DNA from 3 places in the Mesorhizobium sp. M0626 genome. Region 3 is predicted to be linked to each of the others. Evidence: predicted binding sites of a transcription regulator. Region 3 holds the regulator's gene; each other region holds the start of a gene.
The links. Region 3 encodes PhoB, which activates phosphate uptake and scavenging genes when phosphate is short. Its sites were predicted from a motif close to TGTCATNNANCTGTCAT; they were not measured.
Positions count from the first base shown of each region.

Region 1: the regulator PhoB is predicted to act here: its motif matches at 2,693-2,709, upstream of ugpB (sn-glycerol-3-phosphate ABC transporter substrate-binding protein UgpB).
Region 2: the regulator PhoB is predicted to act here: its motif matches at 2,137-2,153, upstream of NKI37_RS13490 (DUF1045 domain-containing protein).

Region 1 covers NZ_JAMYQD010000006.1:207,194-214,079, reverse strand. The annotation lists gene ugpE (sn-glycerol-3-phosphate ABC transporter permease UgpE) at 1-355, opposite strand, end outside; gene ugpA (sn-glycerol-3-phosphate ABC transporter permease UgpA) at 365-1,249, opposite strand; gene ugpB (sn-glycerol-3-phosphate ABC transporter substrate-binding protein UgpB) at 1,320-2,630, opposite strand; gene NKI37_RS09685 (bifunctional diguanylate cyclase/phosphodiesterase) at 3,100-5,556, shown strand; gene tlpA (thiol:disulfide interchange protein TlpA) at 5,654-6,346, opposite strand; gene argH (argininosuccinate lyase) at 6,381-6,886, shown strand, end outside.
Region 2 covers NZ_JAMYQD010000009.1:181,508-188,393, reverse strand. The annotation lists gene iolE (myo-inosose-2 dehydratase) at 1-788, shown strand, start outside; gene NKI37_RS13500 (hypothetical protein) at 798-1,046, shown strand; gene iolB (5-deoxy-glucuronate isomerase) at 1,228-2,040, shown strand; gene NKI37_RS13490 (DUF1045 domain-containing protein) at 2,195-2,902, shown strand; gene NKI37_RS13485 (alpha-D-ribose 1-methylphosphonate 5-triphosphate diphosphatase) at 2,937-4,091, shown strand; gene phnN (phosphonate metabolism protein/1,5-bisphosphokinase (PRPP-forming) PhnN) at 4,088-4,717, shown strand; gene NKI37_RS13475 (ABC transporter permease) at 4,720-5,706, opposite strand; gene NKI37_RS13470 (sugar ABC transporter ATP-binding protein) at 5,751-6,886, opposite strand, start outside.
Region 3 covers NZ_JAMYQD010000006.1:71,701-78,586, forward strand. The annotation lists gene pstA (phosphate ABC transporter permease PstA) at 1-1,278, shown strand, start outside; gene pstB (phosphate ABC transporter ATP-binding protein PstB) at 1,296-2,120, shown strand; gene phoU (phosphate signaling complex protein PhoU) at 2,162-2,866, shown strand; gene phoB (phosphate regulon transcriptional regulator PhoB) at 2,883-3,572, shown strand; gene NKI37_RS08975 (ROK family protein) at 3,603-4,838, opposite strand; gene xylF (D-xylose ABC transporter substrate-binding protein) at 5,104-6,144, shown strand; gene NKI37_RS08985 (sugar ABC transporter permease) at 6,289-6,886, shown strand, end outside.

The sequences.
Region 1 (6,886 bases), 140 kb from region 3:
AGATCAGCCAGAAGAAGACCATCCGAAGCGGAAAACGGAAGAACACGATCGCATAGGCCGAAAGGATCGAGATGAAAATCTTCCCCACCGCGATGCCGAGCGCCATGATCGTGGTGTTGAGCAGCAATCGGCCGACACTGACGCCGCCGATGCGGCCGACACCGCCGAACAGCGCCTCGCTGTAATTGTTCCAGACCTGGTCGCCGGGCAAAAGAGGCAATGGCGGCTTGAGGATGGTCTGCAGCGTCTGCGTGGAGGCAACGAAGGTGTAGTAGATCGGGAAAGCGACGATCAGGATGCCCAGGATGAGCACGGCGTGGGCGATGAGGGCGCGAAGCGGGGACTGACCAATCATCGCTCGCGCTCAACCGTAGTGGACTTTGCGTTCCACATAGCGGAACTGGATGGCCGTGAGTGAGATGACGATGACCATCAGGATGACCGACTGCGCGGCCGAATCGCCGAGGATCAAATTGACGAAACCGTCATTGTAGACCTTGTAGACCAGCGTCTCGGTGGCCTTGCCCGGCCCGCCGCCGGTGACGGCATGAACGATACCGAAAGTGTCGAACAGCGCATAGACAGTGTTGACGACCAGCAGGAAGAAGGTCGTCGGTGCGAGCAGCGGGAAGACGATGGTCCAGAAGCGCTTCGTCTCCCCGGCGCCGTCCATGGCCGCCGCCTCTATCAACGTCTTCGGCACCGCCTGCAGCCCGGCGACGAAGAACAGGAAATTGTAGCTGATCTGCTTCCAGGCAGCCGCAGATACCAGCAGGATCATGGCTTGGTTTCCGTTGAGCAAGGGATCCCAGGCGATGCCGAGACCTCTCAAGGCGTAGGCCAGCGAACCGATCGAGGGGTTGAACAGAAACAGCCACAACATGCCGGCAATCGCCGGCGCCACCGCATACGGCCAGATCAGCAGCGTGCGATAAAGGCCTTTGCCGCGCACCACCTTCTCGGCCATGACGGCAAGCAACAGGGCCACACCCATGGCGACGATCGCGGTCGCCAGAGAGAACACCAGCGTAACTTTGATCGAGTTGAGGTAGGCCGGGTCGGCCAGCACCTTGCGAAAATTGGCGAGCCCGACGAACTTGCTCTTCAGCCCGAACGGGTCTTCCCTGAGCATCGACTGGTAGAGCGCCTGCCCGGTCGGCCAGTAGAAAAAGATCAGCGTAATGGCGAGTTGCGGCGCCACCAGCAGGTAAGGCAGGGTCTTGTTGGGAAAGACGACGCGTGGAGACAGGGTAATTCCCTCGCTATTCAGGAAATCGTCCACGCGGGTCCGCGTGGACGAGGTTCAACTGACAATCGCTTCAGTTTCCGATCGCTTCCTGAATCGCCTTGTTGCCGCGTGCGACCGCGTTGTCGAGCGCCTGCTGCGCAGTCTGCTGGCCGGCCAGCATCTTCTCGAACTCCTCGTTCTCGATGTCGCGCACCTGCGGCAGGTTGACGAGGCGCACGCCCTTCGAGTTCTCGGTCGGCGCCTTGCCCAGCATCTGCAGGATCGGCGTCTCACGGCCCGGGTTCTTGTCATAGAAGCCGGACTTCTTGGTCGCCTCATAGGCAGCGAGCGTCACCGGCAGATAACCCGACTTCTGGTGCAGATACTCCTGCACTTCGGTCTTGGACAGGTAGGAGAAGAACGCCGCGACGCCCTTGTATTCCTCGTCCGATTTGTTGCCGAACACCCACAGGCTGGCGCCGCCCGGCGTGGTGTTCTGGGGCGCGCCCTTGGCGTCACTATCATAGGGAAGCTGGCCGATGCCGTAGTTCATGCCCGACTTGACGATGTCACCGAGACCCCCCGACGATTCGGTGAAGATGCCGCATTCTCCGGCAAGAAAGATCTGCTTGGCTTCGGATGTACGGCCGCCATATTTGAAGGTGCCGTCCTTGGCCAGGTCGGCGAGCGCCTGGAAATGATTGACGAAGATCGGCGCATTGATCTTGAGCTCGACGTCGGTTCCGGCAAGTCCGTTCTGGTTGGTGCCATAGGAAACGTCGTTCCAGGCAGCGAAGGCCTCAAGGTGGATCCAGGTCAACCAGGTCGAGGTATAGCCGCAGGAAGCGGCGCCGCTCGCCTTGATCTTCTTGGCGGCTTCCCACACCTCGTTCCAGGTCTTTGGCGGATTGTTCACATCAAGCCCGGCCTTCTGGAAGATATCCTTGTTGTAGTAGAGGATGGGCGACGAGGAATTATAGGGGAAGGACAGCATGGTCCCGTCCGGCTTCGAATAGTAGCCGACGATGCCGGGCAAATACTGGCTCTTGTCGAAGGTCACGCCGGCGCTGGTCAGCACATCGGCCACCGGCTTGATCGCACCTTCGGCGGCCATCATGACGCCGGTACCCACGTCGAACACCTGGATGATGTCGGGCGCTTGCCCCGCACGATAGGCAGCGATGCCGGCATTCAGCGTTTCGGGATAGGTGCCCTTGAAAACGGGGAGAATTTCATAGTCGCTCTGGCTGGCATTGAAATCCTTGGCGATCTTGTCGACCACCTCGGCATTGGCGCCGGTCATTGCATGCCACCAACTGATCTGGGTGGCGGCGAAGGCGGAGGTGGTGGAAAGCAGGGTCAAGGTGGCGGCAACACCGGCCGCAAAGCCGAACAACTTCATGTTTCATCTCCCGTTTGTCATTGGCGAAAGGGGCGCTCCCGCGAACGCAATATGTGTCGCTGATGACAATCGGACAACGGATTTGTTGCTGTTTCGTGAATTTCATACCCGGCTAACTTCGCGCCCCCTCGCCTTGCAACGAGGACAGAGAGAAATGCCAAGCCGGCTCAGCGATAGAATGGGGCATGGTGGGCCTGCAAGGATCGCCGACCGCCCAGCGATGCGTGAAGGGCCCGCGTGACAGCGCCACGCACCTGCACCGTGCGGCCGCCAAACCGGCGCTCGGCCAGATCGAGATCGGCCGAGCGGCATCGCGCCAGGCGCTGCTGTAACCGTGCGTCTGGAATGAGACAGGATCGCCGCAACGTACAACCCGAAAAACCCGCTGTAGTTGTAGTTCGCATAACCGATTCTTCGTCAAGCGTGGCATACTAATCAAGTGGACGGCTTGATTGCTGTGGGAGAGCAGGTGGGGCGAGATGCTGACGTCTATAATTGTATCGTGCATGAGCACGATCTGAGACTGGTCGCACTGGCAGCGCTCATTTGCGGTATTTCTTCCTTCTCGGCGGTCAACCTGCTTCGCCATGTCGACCGCTCGAGCGAGCGCAACCGCTATACCTGGCTGATGATAGCAGCCACTTCCACCGGCTTCGGTATCTGGGCGACGCACTTCATCGCAATGCTTGCCTTTTCTCCCGGAATCCCCAACGCCTACAATACGGAAATGTCGGCGCTTTCGCTCGCCGGTTCCGTCGCCCTGACCGCTGCGGGCATGTGGATCGCCACCTTGCGCCGGGGCATCGACTACCCTCTGGTCGGCGGCGCGGTCCTCGGCGCTGGTATCGCCGCTATGCACTATATCGGCATGGCCGCCTTCGAGGTCGAAGGGCGCATCGTCTGGAACCCGCTGCTGGTCGGCGTCTCGGTGCTGACAGGCGTCACCCTCGCCGCGCTGGCGCTGCTGGTCGTGTTGCGACGGCCGTCCATGCAGGCCACAATCGCCGCCGCCATCCTGTTGACGCTGGCGATCTGCAGCCTGCACTTCATCGCCATGGGCGCGGTGTCGATCTTCCCGGACTCCTCCATCGAGATATCGCAGTTCACGGTCGAACCGGTGTCGCAGGCCTTCGCCGCCGCTGCAGTCAGCATGGCTATCCTGGTGCTTTCAGCCGCAGCATTGTGGATCGACCTTCGCTTCCGGCGTCACAAGCTCGAGGCCGAGCGCATGCACGGCCTCGCCAACGCCGCCGTCGAGGGGCTGATCGTCTGCGACGGCGCCCGCATCGTCAGCGCCAATGACAGCATCGCGGCACTCACCGGCATTGCGCCGGAAGTGCTGAACGCGATGCTGCTTGGCGACCTCTTCGGCGAACGCACCGCGGCCGGCATGTCCGACTGCAGCGGACAGGCACAGGAAGCCGAACTCAGAGCCCATGACGGCGCCACCATCCCCGTCGAACTTATCGCTAGAAGCATCGACTATTGCGGCAAGCGGCACAGCGTGGTCGCCGTGCGCGACATCCGCGAACGCAGGAAGGCCGAGCAGGAGATCCTGCGCCTCGCCCATTTCGACCCGCTGACCGGGCTCCCCAACCGCCGCAGTTTCTCCGGCCGGCTCGAGGCCGAAATTGCCGCAATGGACCGCGGCGGCAAGGGTGGGCATCTTGCGCTGCTGCTGCTCGACCTCGACCGCTTCAAGGAAGTGAACGACCTGTTCGGGCATGGCGCCGGCGATGCCATGCTGCAGAAGGTGGCGCTGTGCGCCTCCGCCGTGCTCCGCCACGGACAGATGCTGGCGCGTCTCGGCGGCGACGAGTTCGCCATCATCGCTCCGAACCTTCCCGATCCGCAGGCGGCCGGCCGCATCGCCGAGGCGGTGCTGGCGGCCATGCGCGAGGAAAACCGGCTGTCGGTCGGTGGCGGGCTGGTGTCGGCCAGCATCGGCATTGCACTTTATCCGCTCGACGCCGATGAGCCGACACTCCTGGTCAGCCACGCCGACACCGCGCTCTACCGCGCCAAGGCCGAGGGCAAGGACACCTACCGTTACTTCGAGGCCTCGATGGGCGCCGAGGCGCGAGACCGGCGCGTGATGGAGCACGAACTGCGCCAGGCCATGGCGCGCGATGAGTTTCGCCTCGTCTACCAGCCACAAAAGGAGATCAGCAGCGGGCGGATGGTCGGGTTCGAAGCGCTGATCCGCTGGCGCCATCCACAGCGCGGCGACGTGTCGCCGGCGACCTTCATCCCGGTGGCCGAAGACAGCGGCGTCATCATCCAGATCGGCGAATGGGTGCTGGCGACGGCCTGCGCCGAGGCAGCGCGCTGGAAGAACCCTCTCACCGTCGCGGTCAATGTCTCGGCGGTGCAGCTCCACAATCCGAATTTCAGCCGCAAGGTGCATGAAGTCCTGCTCGGCTCCGGCCTGACGCCCGGCAGGCTCGAACTCGAGATCACCGAAACGGCGCTGGTCAAGGACATGCCGCGCGCGCTGGCGACCTTGCGCCAGGTGAAGGCGCTTGGCGTGCGTGTGGCGATGGACGATTTCGGCACCGGCTACTCCTCGCTGTCCAATCTCCGCGCCTTCCCCTTCGACAAGATCAAGATCGACGGCTCATTCATCAAATCAGTCGACAGCAACGGCCAGGTGGCAGCCATCGTGCGCGCCGTTCTGGGGCTTGGCCGCGGTCTCGGCCTGCCGGTTCTGGCCGAGGGCGTCGAGACGCTGGGCGAGCTGAAATTCCTCGACGCCGAGGCCTGCGAGATCGGCCAGGGCTACTATCTAGGCCGGCCGAGCCCGATCGAGGCGTTCAGCGAACTGACCGGCGTCGCGGCGCCGGCGGCACACGACGACGCCAGCGTCAAACAACGCGGCGGCAGCATCTTGATGCTGCCGCCGGCGGCGGCCCTGCGCTCAGCCTAGAGCAATTTCAGGAAAAGTGTGAAACGTTTTCCGTCCGAAATTGCGTCGAAACAAAAAGTTAGCGCGGGTAGCCGTTTCGACGAAACGGTGAACCGCTCTAAGGGGCGAGTGCGGCCTCGACCAGGCGCTTGGCATCCGGTCCCGACCATTCGGCCGGTCCGTTCATATGCGCGACCAGGCAGCCTTCGCCATCGATCAGCATGGTGACGGGGAGGCCTAGCGCCAAGCCACGCGTCTTGACGTCGTTGAACAGCGCCAGCGTCGAATCGCGGTAGTAGCCGAGCGACCCGATGCCGATATCGGCGAGGAACTTCTTCGGCTTCACATCGTCGCCGGCATCGACATTGACCGCGACCACTTCGAAGGCATCGCTGCCCTTTTCCTTCTGCAAGGCGTCGAGCGCCGGCATTTCGGCGCGGCAGGGCGCGCACCACGTCGCCCACAGATTGAGCAGCACGGTCTTGCCGGCATGATCGGCGATCGTCATCGGCTGGCCGTCGGGACCGTTGAAGGCGAGACTTTTCAGCGATTGCGGCGGATCGGCGGGCAGCAATGCCGCCACCTGGCCCGTGGCCGCGGCGGCAACCTTTTTGGCGCGGTCGCTCTTGGCGGCGCAGGCGACATCGTCCTTGCTGTTGCCCGCGCCGGCCGCAGGTGCGCTGCCGGTGGCTGCGTTGTTGCCAGACCCGCTCTCGCTGACATATACCGCGACCGCGCCGGCCAGCACGCCCGCCACCAAAGCGGCGAGGATCAGGCGCGGGGCCGGGAAGTATCTGTTAACGTCTGCCATTTTCTAAGACTGCTCCGGAGCACGGGTTATAGCGATGAGCGACAAGAAGGCCAGCAACCAGATGTGGGGCGGACGTTTTGCCTCGGGTCCGGCCGCGATCATGGAAGCGATCAACGCGTCGATTTCGTTCGACCGCAAACTCTATGCGCAAGACATAAGAGGTTCGATCGCCCACAGCGAGATGCTGGCTGAAACGGGCATTATTTCGGCGGCCGATCAAGAAAAGATCGCTCACGGGCTGAACACGATCCTGAAAGAGATCGAGGCCGGCACGTTCGAGTTCTCGACCCGGCTGGAAGACATTCACATGAACATCGAGGCCCGCCTCGCCGATCTGATCGGCCCGGCCGCCGGCCGCCTGCACACGGCGCGGTCACGCAACGACCAGGTGGCGGTGGATCTCCGGCTCTGGGTCAAGGACGAATGTTTCCGCGTTGCCGAGGCGCTGAAGGGGCTGATCTCAGCCTTGCTCGAGCGCGCCGAGGAGCATGCGGCAACCGTGATGCCGGGCTTCACCCACATGCAGGCGGCGCAGCCGGT
Region 2 (6,886 bases), on a different contig from region 3:
GCCGGCGTTTTCCAAACGACCCCGAAATCATGCTGCCGATCCTGAAGCAGGCCGACGTGACGCTGTGCGGCGGCTGGTTCTCCGGCACGCTGGTCGATGAGGACATGGGCAAGAACAGGGATCGCATCCAGCCGATGATCGACCTGTTCAAGGCAGTGAATGCGCCTTGCATCGTCTATGGCGAGGTCGGCCGCTCGATCCAGGGTGATCGCTCCAGGCCTCTCGCCACCAAGCCGAAATTGTCGAACGACGAGATGAGGGCCTATGCCAGGCGCCTCACCGAGTTCGGCGAATGGTGCGCCGAGCAAGGCATGCCGCTGTCCTATCACCATCACATGGCGGCGGTGGTCGAGACCGAGCCGGAGCTCGATGCCTTCATGCGCCATTCCGGCGAAGGCATTCCGTTGCTGCTCGATGCAGGGCATCTCGCCTTTGCCGGTGGCGACGTGCTGCGCGCCATCGACAACCACCACAAGCGCATCAGCCATGTCCATGTGAAGGATGTGCGCATGGGCGTGATCGACGGGCTCGACCGCACAAAGCAGTCCTTTCTCGACGCCGTGGCGCTCGGTGCCTTCACGGTGCCTGGCGACGGTTCGCTCGATTTCGGCGCCATCGTGCAGCGCTTCGCCGACCATGGCTATGAAGGCTGGTTCGTCGTCGAGGCCGAGCAGGACCCGAAAAAGAACCCGCCGCTGAAGATGGCCCACGTGGGTTACAAGGAGCTGATGCGGGTGATGACGGCGGCCGGCTACACGGTCGAGACGCAAGGCTTTCCCAATGCGTAAGCCGGTCCGATGAAGGATTACGAGCACCCGTTCTTCCGGCCGCTGTGGCGGCGCGTTGCCGTCGTCGCCGTCTGCGTGATCTGGGCCGGAATAGAATTCGCCTCCGGCACCCCATTCTGGGGCATCATTGCGCTCGGCTTTGCCGCCTACGCGGTGTGGCAGTTCTTCTATCTTTACAAGCCGGTGGAGGAGAGCAAGGCTGCGCCTGATCGACCGAAGACCGGCGAAGCGAAGGCGGACGCCGAACCGAAGGAATGAAGCGGCCGTGGCTCGGAAGGGCTTGCGGGTCGGACACTCGACACCTGGCGTATCGCCTACGTCGGTGATTGGCCGGAACGTCCCTCGCTTCGTCATCCTAGGGTCTTCGCGACGGAGCTTCGCGCTAGGATGACGAAGTTGAGAGGCCGACCTCGAAGACTTGCGATAGGAGAGACAAAACATGTCGAAACTGCTCGTCAAAGCCGACAAGGGCCATGGCCGCGTCGCCTATGTCACGCCCAACAGCGCCGGATGGACCTATGTCGGCTTCGACCTGCACCGCCTGAAGCCGGGCGAGACCGCATCCGGCAAGACGCAGGATCGCGAAGTCTGCCTGGTGTTCGTCACCGGCAAGGGCACGGCAAGGGCCGGCGGCCAGGAACTCGGCCTGCTCGGCGAGCGCATGTCGCCCTTCGAGGGCAAGCCGTGGTCGGTCTATATTCCGGAGGGTTCGGACTGGTCGGTCACCGCCGACACCGATCTCGAACTCGCGGTCTGCTCGGCGCCGGGCCTGGGCGGCGGCTTGCCCGTTCGCGTCATCGCACCCGACGACCTCGGCCAGGAGACTCGGGGCAAAGGCACCAACACGCGCTACGTCACCAACATATTGCCCGAGGGCAAGCCCGCCGACTCGCTGCTGGTGGTCGAGGTCATCACGCCCGGTGGCCACACATCGAGCTACCCGCCGCACAAGCACGATCAGGACAACCTGCCGGCCGAATCCTATCTTGAGGAAACCTACTACCACCGCCTCAACCCGCCGCAGGGTTTTGCCTTCCAGCGCGTCTACACCGACGCCGACAAGACCGGCGCCCGCGAGCTGGACGAAGCCATGGCGATCGAGGACGGCGATGTTGTGCTGGTGCCCAAGGGCTATCACCCCTGCGCCGCCTGCCACGGCTACGACCTCTATTACCTTAACGTCATGGCCGGGCCGAAGCGGACGTGGAAGTTCCACAACGCGCCCGAGCACGAATGGCTCATGAAGGCCTGATCGGCCTTCGCTTGCGCCAGAAGCTGTTGGTCCAGCAGCGAAAAATCGTCGGCTAACGATCCACGGGGTCGATTTGCCTTCGAAAACCCGCATAAGCTTCGTCAATCCGTCATGGAAATCACCTATGGCAGCGGGCTGACGAGGATTTTTTTCGATGCGCTACGCCATCTATTTCACCCCGAGGCAGGACGAACCGCTGGCGCGGCTCGCCGCCAACTGGCTGGGCCGCGACCCCTTTGGCGCCGCCACCAGGCCGGTCGAGGCGGTGGGCGAGCTGTCGGCGGCCGAAGTCGCCTTTCACACCGCATCGGCGCGGCGCTACGGTTTCCATGCGACGCTGAAAGCGCCCTTCCGGTTGGCCGCCAACGAAACCGAAAGCTCGCTGCGCGCGGCGCTGGACGCCTTTGCCGAAGCAACGCCGACGGTCACCATCCCGCGCCTGGTCGTCAGCCAGATCGATGGTTTCTTCGCTTTGGTGCCGGAAGGCCCGCTGCCGCCGCTCCACCGTTTCGCCGACGATGTCGTGCTTAGCTTCGACCGTTTTCGCGCGCCGCTCACCGAGGCCGAGATCGAGCGGCGCAGCCCGGATTCGCTGAAGCCGGCCGAGTTCCGCAATCTCTGCCAGTGGGGCTATCCCTATGTGTTTGAGACCTTTCGCTTCCACATGACACTGTCCGGCCGGGCCGGGCCGCAGGAAAGCCAACGTCTGCGCGCGGCAATTGACAGCCTGTTCGCCGATGTGCTGCAGCAGCCGGTGCTGGTGGATGCGCTGACGCTGTTCGTCGAAACCGAACCGGGCGCTCCGTTCATGGTGCTTTCGCATCATGCGCTCGTCCGCCGCGCTGCCCGAAAAACCGCCTGACCGCAATTCGTCCGAGTAAGCAAGGACTGCCTGAATGACCGCCGAAACTGTTCTCCACAACGCCCGCATCGTGCTTGCCGACGAGATCGTCGAAGGGTCGCTCGTGCTGCGCGACGGTTTTATCTCCGGCGTCGACGCCGGCACCGGCCACACCGGCGGGAGCATGGGCGGCGAGGACATGGGCGGCGACTACATCATTCCCGGCCTGGTCGAGCTGCACACTGACCATCTCGAAGGCCACTATGCGCCGCGCCCGAAAGTGCGCTGGAACCCGATCGCCGCCGTCCTTGCCCATGACGCGCAGGTGGCCACCGCCGGCATCACCACCGTGCTCGACGCTTTGCGTGTCGGCATGGACGAGGACGCGGATATTACCTCCGACGACATCCGCAAGCTCGCCGGCGCGATCGAGGACAGCGTCGCGAAAGACCGGTTGCGGGCCGACCATTTCCTGCACCTGCGCTGCGAGGTCTCGGCGCCGGATTGCTTGCGGGCTTTCGCCAATTTCGATGGCGACGAGCGGGTCAAGCTGGCCTCGCTGATGGACCATGCGCCGGGACAGCGTCAGTTCGTCAATCTCGAGACCTACGCCCATTACTATCAGCGCAAGCTGAAATTGACCGATCGCGACTTCCAATTGTTCTGCGAAAAGCGGATGTCGGAATCGGCGAAGAATTCGGGACCGAACCGGGTGGCGATATCAGCCGCCTGCAACGAGCGGGGCATTGTGCTGGCGAGCCATGACGACGCCACATCAGGCCATGTCAACGAGGCGATCGAGCAGGGCGTGCGCGTCGCGGAATTCCCGACCACGCTGGAAGCCGCCAAGGCCTCGAAGGATGCCGGGCTCGGCGTACTGATGGGCGCGCCCAACGTCATGCGCGGCTCCTCGCATTCGGGCAATGTCTCGGCCCGCACGCTGGCCGGCGACGGCCTGCTCGACATACTGTCGTCCGACTACATTCCCTTCAGCCTGATCCAGTCGGCCTTCTTCCTCGGCGACGTCGTCGAGGGCATTTCCCTGCCGCAGGCGGTTGCGATGGTGTCGAAGAATCCGGCCGAGGCGATCGGCCTCAACGACCGCGGCGTCATCGAACAGGGCCGCCGCGCCGATCTGGTGCGTGTGCGCGTCGACGACCATGTGCCGGTCGTGCGCACTGTCTGGCGCCAAGGGCGCCGGGTCGCCTGATGGTCTCGGCGTCGATCGAGCGCGAACTCAGCAGCGAGGCCTTTCCGCTCCGCAACGGCGTGTTTGTCGCCGTCGTCGGCCCGAGCGGCGCCGGCAAGGACACGGTAATCGGCTATGCCCGCACCTTGTTTGCCGACGAGACGAGGCTGGAGTTCGTCCGCCGGGTCATCACCAGGCCGAGCGATGCGGCAAGCGAGGATCACGACACGCTGGCTGACGCGGCCTTTGCCGAGGCCCAGGCCGACGGCGCTTTCGCCATTTCCTGGGAGGCGCACGGCCTGCGCTACGGCATTCCGGCCGATGTCGACTGGTCCATCGCCAATGGCCATGTCGCGGTGGCCAATGTCTCGCGCGCAGTCATCCCGGTGCTGCGGGAGCGCTATGCCAATCTGGCTGTCGTCGAGATCACCGCCTCGCCGGAAATCCTCGCCGTGCGTCTCGCCCAGCGCGGCCGCGAATCGCGCGGCGAAGTGCTGGCTCGGCTCGCCCGCAGCGCCAATATCGCTTTGTCCGGCTCCGGCGTCACCTCGATCGACAATGGCGGCCGGCGCGAAGCCGCCGGAGAACGCTTCGCCGAGGTGCTGCGCAAGGCGATGGCCTTCTCGGATATATCCGGCGTGATGTAGCGCTACTCGGCCGCGACAGTCTTGCGGCTGGCATCGAGCATCAGCCGCCTTGCGCGGAACACGCCCCATTGCTGGTCGACCAGCACGCCGATCAGGATCACGCCGCCCATCACCGCGAAGTTGAGCGAGGACGGGATGCCGAGCAGATTGACCAGGTTCTGCAACTCCTGCAGCAGCACGGTGCCCAGGATGACGCCGACCAGCGAGCCTTCGCCGCCGCGCAGCGAGAAGCCGCCGAGAACGGCGGCGGCAATGGCGTAGAGTTCGTAGAACTGGCCGTGGCTGGCCGGCGAGATCGAGCGCGTGTACATGGCGAAATAGATCGCCGACAGCGCCGTCAGCACGCCGCAGATGACATAGGCGGCCATGACGACACGGCCGGTGCGAATTCCTGAATATTTCGCCGCCTCTTCGTTCTTGCCGATGGCATAGAGGTAGCGTCCGAACACCGAGCGGTGCAGCACCACCCACATGACGATCGAAATGACGATCAGTGCGATGAAGCTGTTGGGCACGCCATAGCTGCGGCCCGCAGTGAGGAATTCGAGCTCGGGAAAATTCTGGCCGAAGGCGAAGCCGGCGGTGCCGTCGGCGGTATAGAAACGGGCGACCCCGCGATAGATCAAAAGGCCGCACAGCGTCACCACGAAGGGCTGCAATTTCAGCCTTGTGATCAGCCAGCCATGCGCCAGCCCGATGATGCCGCCCAGCACCAGGATCAGCGGCAGCGCCACCGGCCATGGCATGTCGCGCACGGCGATGAAATCGATGAACAGCGTGCCGAGCAGCGCCACCAGCGATCCCACCGACAATTCGATGCCGCCGGTGATGATGACGAAGGCCTGGCCGATGGCGAGGATCCCGAACAGGCCGATCAGGTTCGAGGTGTTGGCGAGGTTGATCGGTAAAAGGAAGCGCGGGTTGATGGCGGTCACCACGGCGCCGACCACCAGGATCAGGATCAGCAGGCCGAGATCTTTTTTGCTCATCGTCTTCTCCCCAATGCGCCGGACCGGCAATCGCCTGAAGCCCGCTAGTTTGCCGGCTTGCCGACCGCCAGCAACAGCACGTTTTCCTGGCTGAATTGTTCCTTGTCGAGAATGCCCGAGATCTGGCCCTCATGCATGACGGCGATGCGGTCGGACACGCCGATCACCTCTTCCATGTCGCTGGAGATCATCAGCACGGCGACGCCGGCATCGGCCAAGGCTCGCATCAGCCCGTAAATCTCGGCCTTGGCGCCGATATCGATGCCGCGCGTAGGCTCATCGAGGATCATCACCTTCGGGTTCATCGCCAGCCATTTGCCCAGCACCACCTTTTGCTGGTTGCCGCCCGACAGCGTACCGGTGCGCGTCTGCACCGACGGCGCTTTGATGCCGAGATTCGCCTTCTGCTTCTCTGCGGTGGCGGCCTCGGAGCTTGCCGACACCAGCTTACGCTTAGCATGCCCCGGCAGGTTGGGCAGCGAGATGTTCTGCGCGATCGACAGGTCAAGCAAAATGCCGGTCAGCTTGCGGTCTTCCGGGACGAGAAAAATGCCATGCGCGACCGCATCGGCCGCCGAACCCAGCACGAGCGGCTTGCCGTCGAGTTCGAGCCCACCGCCAAGCGTGCTGTCGATGCCGAAGAACACCCGCGCCAGTTCGGTGCGGCCGGAACCGACAAGACCGGCAAGGCCGAGGATTTCACCGCGCCTGATGTCGAGGTCGACCGGCCGGGCAGGGTAGGCGGGGGTGCGGATGGCTTTGGCCGAGAGAGCCGTGGCGCCCGGCGCCCGAGCCGCCTCGGAGGCCTTCTCGCGCTCCTTCAGCATGCGGCCGATCATCAGCTTGACCATCTGGTCGTGGTTGATGGCGCTCTTCGGCAAGGTGCCGGCCAGCATGCCGTCGCGCAGCACCACGACGCGGTCGGCGACGCGCTCGACCTCATGCAGCCGGTGCGAAATGAAGATGACGCTGATGCCATCGGCCTTCAGCGCCTTGATGACGTCGAGCAGCTTGTCGGTTTCGGCAAGCGGCAGGCTCGATGTCGGCTCGTCGAGGATGACCAGCCGGGCCTTGATCGACAGCGCCTTGGCGATCTCGACCATCTGCTGCTGGGCAAGCGACAGCGAGGCAACCGGCGTATCGGCGGAAAAGTTGGCGCCGACACGCTTCAGCAGCGGCG
Region 3 (6,886 bases):
GCGCGACCGCGCCGCGACATCGGGCTGAAGGCGCGCTATGCCGCCGAACGCCGGTTCCGCATCTATGGCGTGATTGCGATCTCGGTGGGCCTGGCGTTCCTGGCCATCATGCTGATCACCATCGTCTCGAAAGGCTACACCGCCTTCTGGCAGACGACGGTGACGCTGCCGGTCACCTTCGACGAGAAGGTGATCGATCCCTCCGGCAAGCGCGCGACCGACCCTACCGTGCTGATCAAGGCGAACTATCCCAAGCTCGCCGAAAACGCGCTGGTGGCCAAGCTCGGCATCGATCCGGCCAACAAGCCGATGATGCTGAAGCTCAAGGGCTTCCTGTCGGAAGGCGCCCGCGTCCAGCTGCGCGACATCGTCTCCGCCGATCCGTCGGTGATCGGCAGGACGCGTGACGTCGACATCCTGGCTGCCGCGAACCTCGACTCGGCCTTCAAGGGCCAGATCGACCTCGGCGTCGATGAAGCGCGCCGCAAGGTGTCCAACCAGCAGATCGACTGGATGAACAAGCTTAAAGCCGACGGCGTGATGGCCGAGCATTTCAACACCGGCCTGTTCACCTATGGCGCCTCCAGCCGGCCCGAAACGTCGGGCATGGGCGTGGCGATCATCGGCTCGTTCTACATGATGGTGATCGTGCTGTTGCTGGCGCTGCCGATCGGCGTCGCCGCCTCCATCTATCTGGAGGAGTTCGCCAAGAAGAACCGCTTTACGGACCTGATCGAAGTCAACATCAACAATCTCGCGGCGGTGCCGTCGATCGTCTTCGGTCTGCTTGGCCTTGCCGTGTTCATCAACTTCCTCGGCATGCCGCGCTCGGCTTCCTTCGTCGGCGGCCTGGTGCTGACCTTGATGACATTGCCGACCATAATCATCGCCACGCGCGCCGCCCTCGCCGCGGTGCCGCCGTCTATCCGCTCGGCGGCCCTAGGTCTCGGCGCCTCCAAGATGCAGATGGTGTTCCATCACATCCTGCCGCTTGCCGCCCCAGGCATCCTTACCGGCACCATCATCGGCCTGGCGCGTGCGCTCGGCGAGACAGCACCGCTGCTCTTGATCGGCATGGTCGCTTTCGTCGCCGATTATCCGACGACGCCTTTCGATCCGGCGACCGCGCTGCCGGTTCAGATCTATATGTGGGCAAACGAGGCTGAGCGCGCTTTTGTCGAGCGCATGTCCGGCGCCATCATCATCCTGCTCGTCTTCCTCATGGCCATGAACATCACCGCGATCGTGCTCCGGCGCCGCTTCGAGCGGCGCTGGTAGAAAAAAGGCAATTTGGTATGAACATCATGACCGAACAGTCCCTTGAGAATGCAGTGGGCGACAAAATGAACGCCAAGTCGAACGAAGTCATCAAGATGCGCGGCGACAAGGTCGGCGTCTTCTACGGCGAGAAGCAGGCGTTGTTCGACGTCAATCTCGACGTGCGTCAGAACCAGGTGACGGCGCTGATCGGCCCGTCCGGCTGCGGCAAGTCGACCTTCCTGCGCTGCCTCAACCGCATGAACGACACCATCGATTTGGCGCGGGTGACCGGCAAGATCACGCTCGATGAAGACGACATCTACGACAAGAACATCGATGTCGTCGAACTGCGCGCCCGCGTCGGCATGGTGTTCCAGAAACCCAACCCGTTCCCGAAGTCGATCTACGAGAACGTCGCCTACGGCCCGCGCATCCATGGGCTGGCCAAGCGCAAGTCCGACATGGACCAGATCGTCGAGCAGAGCCTGAAGAAGGCTGCGATCTGGAACGAGGTCAAGGACCGCCTGCAGGAGCCCGGCACCGGCCTGTCCGGCGGCCAGCAGCAGCGCCTGTGCATCGCGCGCGCCATCGCCGTGTCGCCGGAAGTGATCCTGATGGATGAGCCCTGCTCGGCGCTCGATCCGATCGCCACCGCCCGTGTCGAGGAGCTGATCGACGAACTGCGCCAGAACTACACGATCGTCATCGTCACCCACTCGATGCAGCAGGCGGCGCGCGTGTCGCAGCGCACGGCGATGTTCCATCTCGGCTATCTCGTCGAGGAGGGCGCCACCGACAAGATGTTCACCAACCCCGACGACAAGCGCACCCAGGACTACATTACCGGCCGCTTCGGCTGAGCCGTCCGGCGGGTGAATTTTCAGGCACGAGGACCAAGATCATGGGTGAACATACCGTCGCCTCCTTCGATGAAGAGCTCGGGCAGATCAGCAAGCTGATCCGCGACATGGGCGATCTGGCAGGCTCGATGGTCAGCGGCTCGACCAGGGCGCTGCTCAATTCGGACAATGCGCTGGCACAGCGTGTCGTTTCCGACGACGCCATCATGGATGCGCGCCAGCGCGAACTGGACGACCGCGCCATCACGCTGATCGCCAAGCGCCAGCCGATGGCCAACGATCTGCGCGCCGTGGTCGGCTCGATCCGCATGGCCGGCGACCTCGAGCGCATCGGCGATCTCGCCAAGAACATCGCCAAACGCGTCGGCACCGTGGGCTTGAGCGTCACGCCGCGCGACCTCTCGCACTCCATCGATGCCATGGCGCAGCTGGTGCTGATCCAGGTGCAAGGCGTCGTCGAGGAATATGCCGCCACCGATGCGGCAGCTCTTGCAAAACTCAGGAATGACGACGAGCGCATCGACGTCAAATACACGTCCGTGTTTCGTGAGCTCTTGACCTACATGATGGAAGACCCTCGCAACATCACCGCCTGCACGCATCTCTTGTTCTGCGCCAAGAATCTTGAGCGCATCGGCGATCATGTCACCAACATCGCCGAAAATGCGTATTATGTGCTGACCGGCCAGCAACTGCCCGCCAATCGTCCGAAGCAGGACGAGACGGCGATGGCCATGCCGGCCTGATGAGGGTGAACTGCCGATGATCGCGCCACGCATCATGGTCGTGGAGGACGAGGAGCCGCTAGGCGTGCTCCTCCGCTACAACCTCGAATCCGAAGGCTATCACGTCGAGGTGGTGACACGCGGCGACGAGGCCGAGATCCGCCTGCAGGAAAACGTGCCCGATCTCCTGGTGCTCGACTGGATGGTGCCCGCTGTTTCCGGCATCGAGCTCTGCCGGCGGCTTAGAGTGCGGCCCGAAACCGAGCGGCTGCCGATCATCATGCTGACCGCGCGCGGTGAGGAAAGCGATCGCGTGCGCGGCCTGTCCACCGGTGCCGACGACTATCTGGTCAAGCCATTCTCGACGCCGGAGTTCATGGCGCGCGTGAAGGCGCTGCTGCGCCGGGCCAAGCCGGAAGTGCTGTCGAGCGTGCTCAAGGTCGGCGACATCGTGCTCGATCGAGAATCGCACCGGGTCTACCGCAAGAAGAGCGAGATCAGGCTCGGACCGACCGAGTTCCGGCTGCTCGAATTCATGATGCGCCATCCCGGCCGCGTGTTCTCGCGCAGCCAGCTGCTCGACAATGTCTGGGGCGAGACGATCTACATCGACGAGCGAACCGTCGACGTCCATGTCGGGCGCTTACGCAAAGCGGTCAACAACGGCCGCATGCCGGATGTCATCCGTACCATTCGCGGCGCCGGCTACGCGATCAGGGAAGACTAGGATGCTGCGCGTCGCGCCGTTGCCGGCCATTCAGGCGACATGCTTGCCGGATTTGGCCTGAATGCCCGGCGCGAAAATCTCCTGATCGACGAAGCCGAGCGCGCGCATGGCACAGCCTTCGCGGATCAGCGGCAGCTCGTTGGGCTCGGTGTCGAAGGAGATCGATTTCGAGTGCTGGCCGCCGGCGGTCTGGGCGATCGCTTCGCGCAATGCCGGTTCGATCAGGTCGAAGGCGGCGGCGCTGACGCCTACCATGGCGACGGGTGCCGGATCGATCAGCGCAAACAGGCTGCCGAGGCCGAAGCCGAGCGCCTCGCCGGCCTTGCGATAGGCTTCGCGCTCCGGGCCGTCGGTTTCGCGGGCGCGCGCGGCGAGTGCGCGCATATCAGCGTCGCCGATATCGACCGGCTCGGCATCCTCGCCCATCATTTTGGCGCTGCGCCAGATGGCGTAGTTTCCGGCATAGGCTTCCACGCAGCCGCGCCGCCCGCAGCGGCAGAGCGCGCCGCCCGGACGGTGGATCATGTGGCCGAACTCGCCGCCCGAGGAATGGGTGCCGGTGAACAGTTCGCCTTTCAGCACCAGGCCCATGCCGATGCCGTGCGATAAGAGGATGGCGATAAAATTGTCGCGGTAGCGCTCGGGCTGGCGCCATTGCAGCGCCACCGCCATCATGTTGCAATCGTTCTCCATGGTGGCAGGAATGCCGAATTCCGCTTCCAACATATCGGCGAAGGCAATGTCGGTCAGTGGCGTGATCGGCGACCACAGCATGGCGCGCGCCTGCGAATCGGTGATGCCCTGGATGCCCATGGCAATGCGGGCGATGCTCTGGACATCGAGGTCGGGATCCTCAAGCCGCCGCCGGACGATTGCTACGCATTCGCCAATCAGCTCGTCGCGCGGCTTGGTCAGCGTGTCCAGCCGGCGCTGTTCCTCGGCGACGACGTGGCCGGCATAGTCGATGACGGTGACGGACAGGAAATTGAGCGACAGCACGACGGTCATCACCGCCGCCGCTTCCGGGTTGAGGCCAAGGCCGACCTGCGGCCGGCCGCGTTTCAGTGCGCCTGTCTCGCCAGGTTTGCCTTCAATCAGGACGCCTTCTTGAATCAGATCAGACGAGATTGCCGATATGGTCGAGTGGCTGAGGCCGGTGGTCGCCGCAATCTCGGTCCGCGACGGCTGGCCGGCCCGGCGCACGGCCGAAATCACCATGGCACGGTTGCGACGGCGCAGATCGTCGTGGCGGATTCCAACCGACATTTGTTTCCTCCCGGCCTCCTCGCGCCTCATGATAGTGAAGGCGTTCGACGGCACCAGCCAAATATTGGCAGACGCCGGCAGCCCTGTCATTGTTTATTGCGGACCTCGAAAAAATTCGGCAAGGCCATCAGAATCCATCAGAATCGATGTTGACAGCGCCTTATCATTGAACCAGTATTTTTTCGAGGCTCGAAAAAATAGGGCCTCTGTGTGCCGGCCCTCGGGCCAGTTTTGTCGCGCCGCACGCGGCGCAGGGAGGATTATGATGAACAGATTTGCAGCCGCCATGCTGGCGGGTGTCGCCATGTCGCTGGCGCTGATGTCGGTCGCGCAGGCGAAGGACAAGGTCATCGGCGTGTCGTGGTCGAACTTCCAGGAAGAGCGCTGGAAGACCGACGAGGCGGCGATGAAAACGGCGATCGAGGCTGCCGGCGACAAGTACATTTCGGCCGACGCGCAGTCCAATCCCGGCAAGCAGCTGACCGACGTCGAAAGCCTGATCTCGCAGGGCGCCAACTCGCTGATCATCCTGGCGCAGGACGCCTCGGCCATCGGCCCGGCGGTGCAGAAGGCGCTGGACGAAGGCATTCCGGTCGTCGGCTATGACCGCCTGATCGAGAACAAGGACGTCTTCTACCTGACCTTCGATAACAAGGAAGTCGGCCGCATGCAGGCCCGCGAAGTGTTCAAGGCGAAGCCCGAAGGCAACTATGTCTTCATCAAGGGCTCGGGCTCGGATCCGAATGCCGATTTCCTGTTCTCGGGCTCGATGGAAGTGCTCAAGGAAGCCATCGACTCGGGCAAGATCAAGAATGTCGGCGAGGCCTATACCGATGGCTGGCTGCCGGCCAATGCCCAGAAGAACATGGAACAGTTCCTGACCGCCAATGACAACAAGGTCGATGCCGTGGTTGCGGCCAATGACGGCACCGCCGGCGGCGTTGTCGCCGCGCTGACGGCGCAGGGCCTTGCCGGAACGGTTCCGGTCTCCGGCCAGGACGGCGACCATGCCGCTCTGAACCGCATCGCGCTCGGCACGCAGACGGTGTCGGTGTGGAAGGACGCGCGCGAACTCGGCAAGAACGCCGCCGAGATCGCCTCGCAGCTTGCCGATGGCAAGAAGACGGGCGACATTGCCGGCGCCAAGGACTTCACCACGCCTGGCGGCAACACCGTCAAGTCGCTGTTCCTGACCCCCGTCGCGATCACCAAGGACAACCTCAACGTCGTCATCGACGCCGGCTGGATCAAGAAGGACGAAGTCTGCACGGGCGTCGCCGCCGGCAGCGTCGCGGCTTGCAACTGATCTCGACGACTTGAAGAAATGAGGCGCCGCGGCTGTCAAGCCGCGGCGTTTTCTCTACGAGAATTGTGTGTTTCCGCCATCGGCGGCAAACTTCTAGGCTGTGGTCCGGCATCCGCGCCAGACGGCAAGCCGCTGGAGGACATCATGACCGACACGACCTCAAATCCGCAGGCCGATACGGCACGAGCGTCTGAACTCGGCGCGGTCGCCCGGTTCGTGAAAGCGACCGAGCTCGACACGCGCATGCTCGGCATGGTCGGCGCGCTGCTGGTCATCTGGGTCGGCATACATATCCTGTCGGGTGGGCTTTTCCTGACGCCGCGCAATCTTTGGAACCTGTCGGTGCAGACGTCCTCGGTCGCGATCATGGCGACCGGCATGGTATTGGTCATCGTGATGCGCAACATCGACCTTTCGGTGGGCTCCGTCGAAGGCGTGATCGGCATGATCATGGGCGTGGCACAGGCCGAATTCCTGATTCGCGTCATCGGCTTCCAGCTTGGAAACCCCTGGCTCTGGATCGTCGCGCTTGCCGCCGGCGTGGTGCTTGGTCTGCTGATCGGCGCGTTCCAGGGCTTCATCATCGCCTATATGCAGGTTCCGGCCTTTATCGTGACGCTTGGTGGCCTGCTGGTCTGGCGCGGCATGGCATGGCTCATCACCAGCGGGCGCACGGTCGCGCCACTCGACGCCACCTTCCAGCTGATGGGCGGCGGACCACGCGGCTCGATTGGCGCCGCTG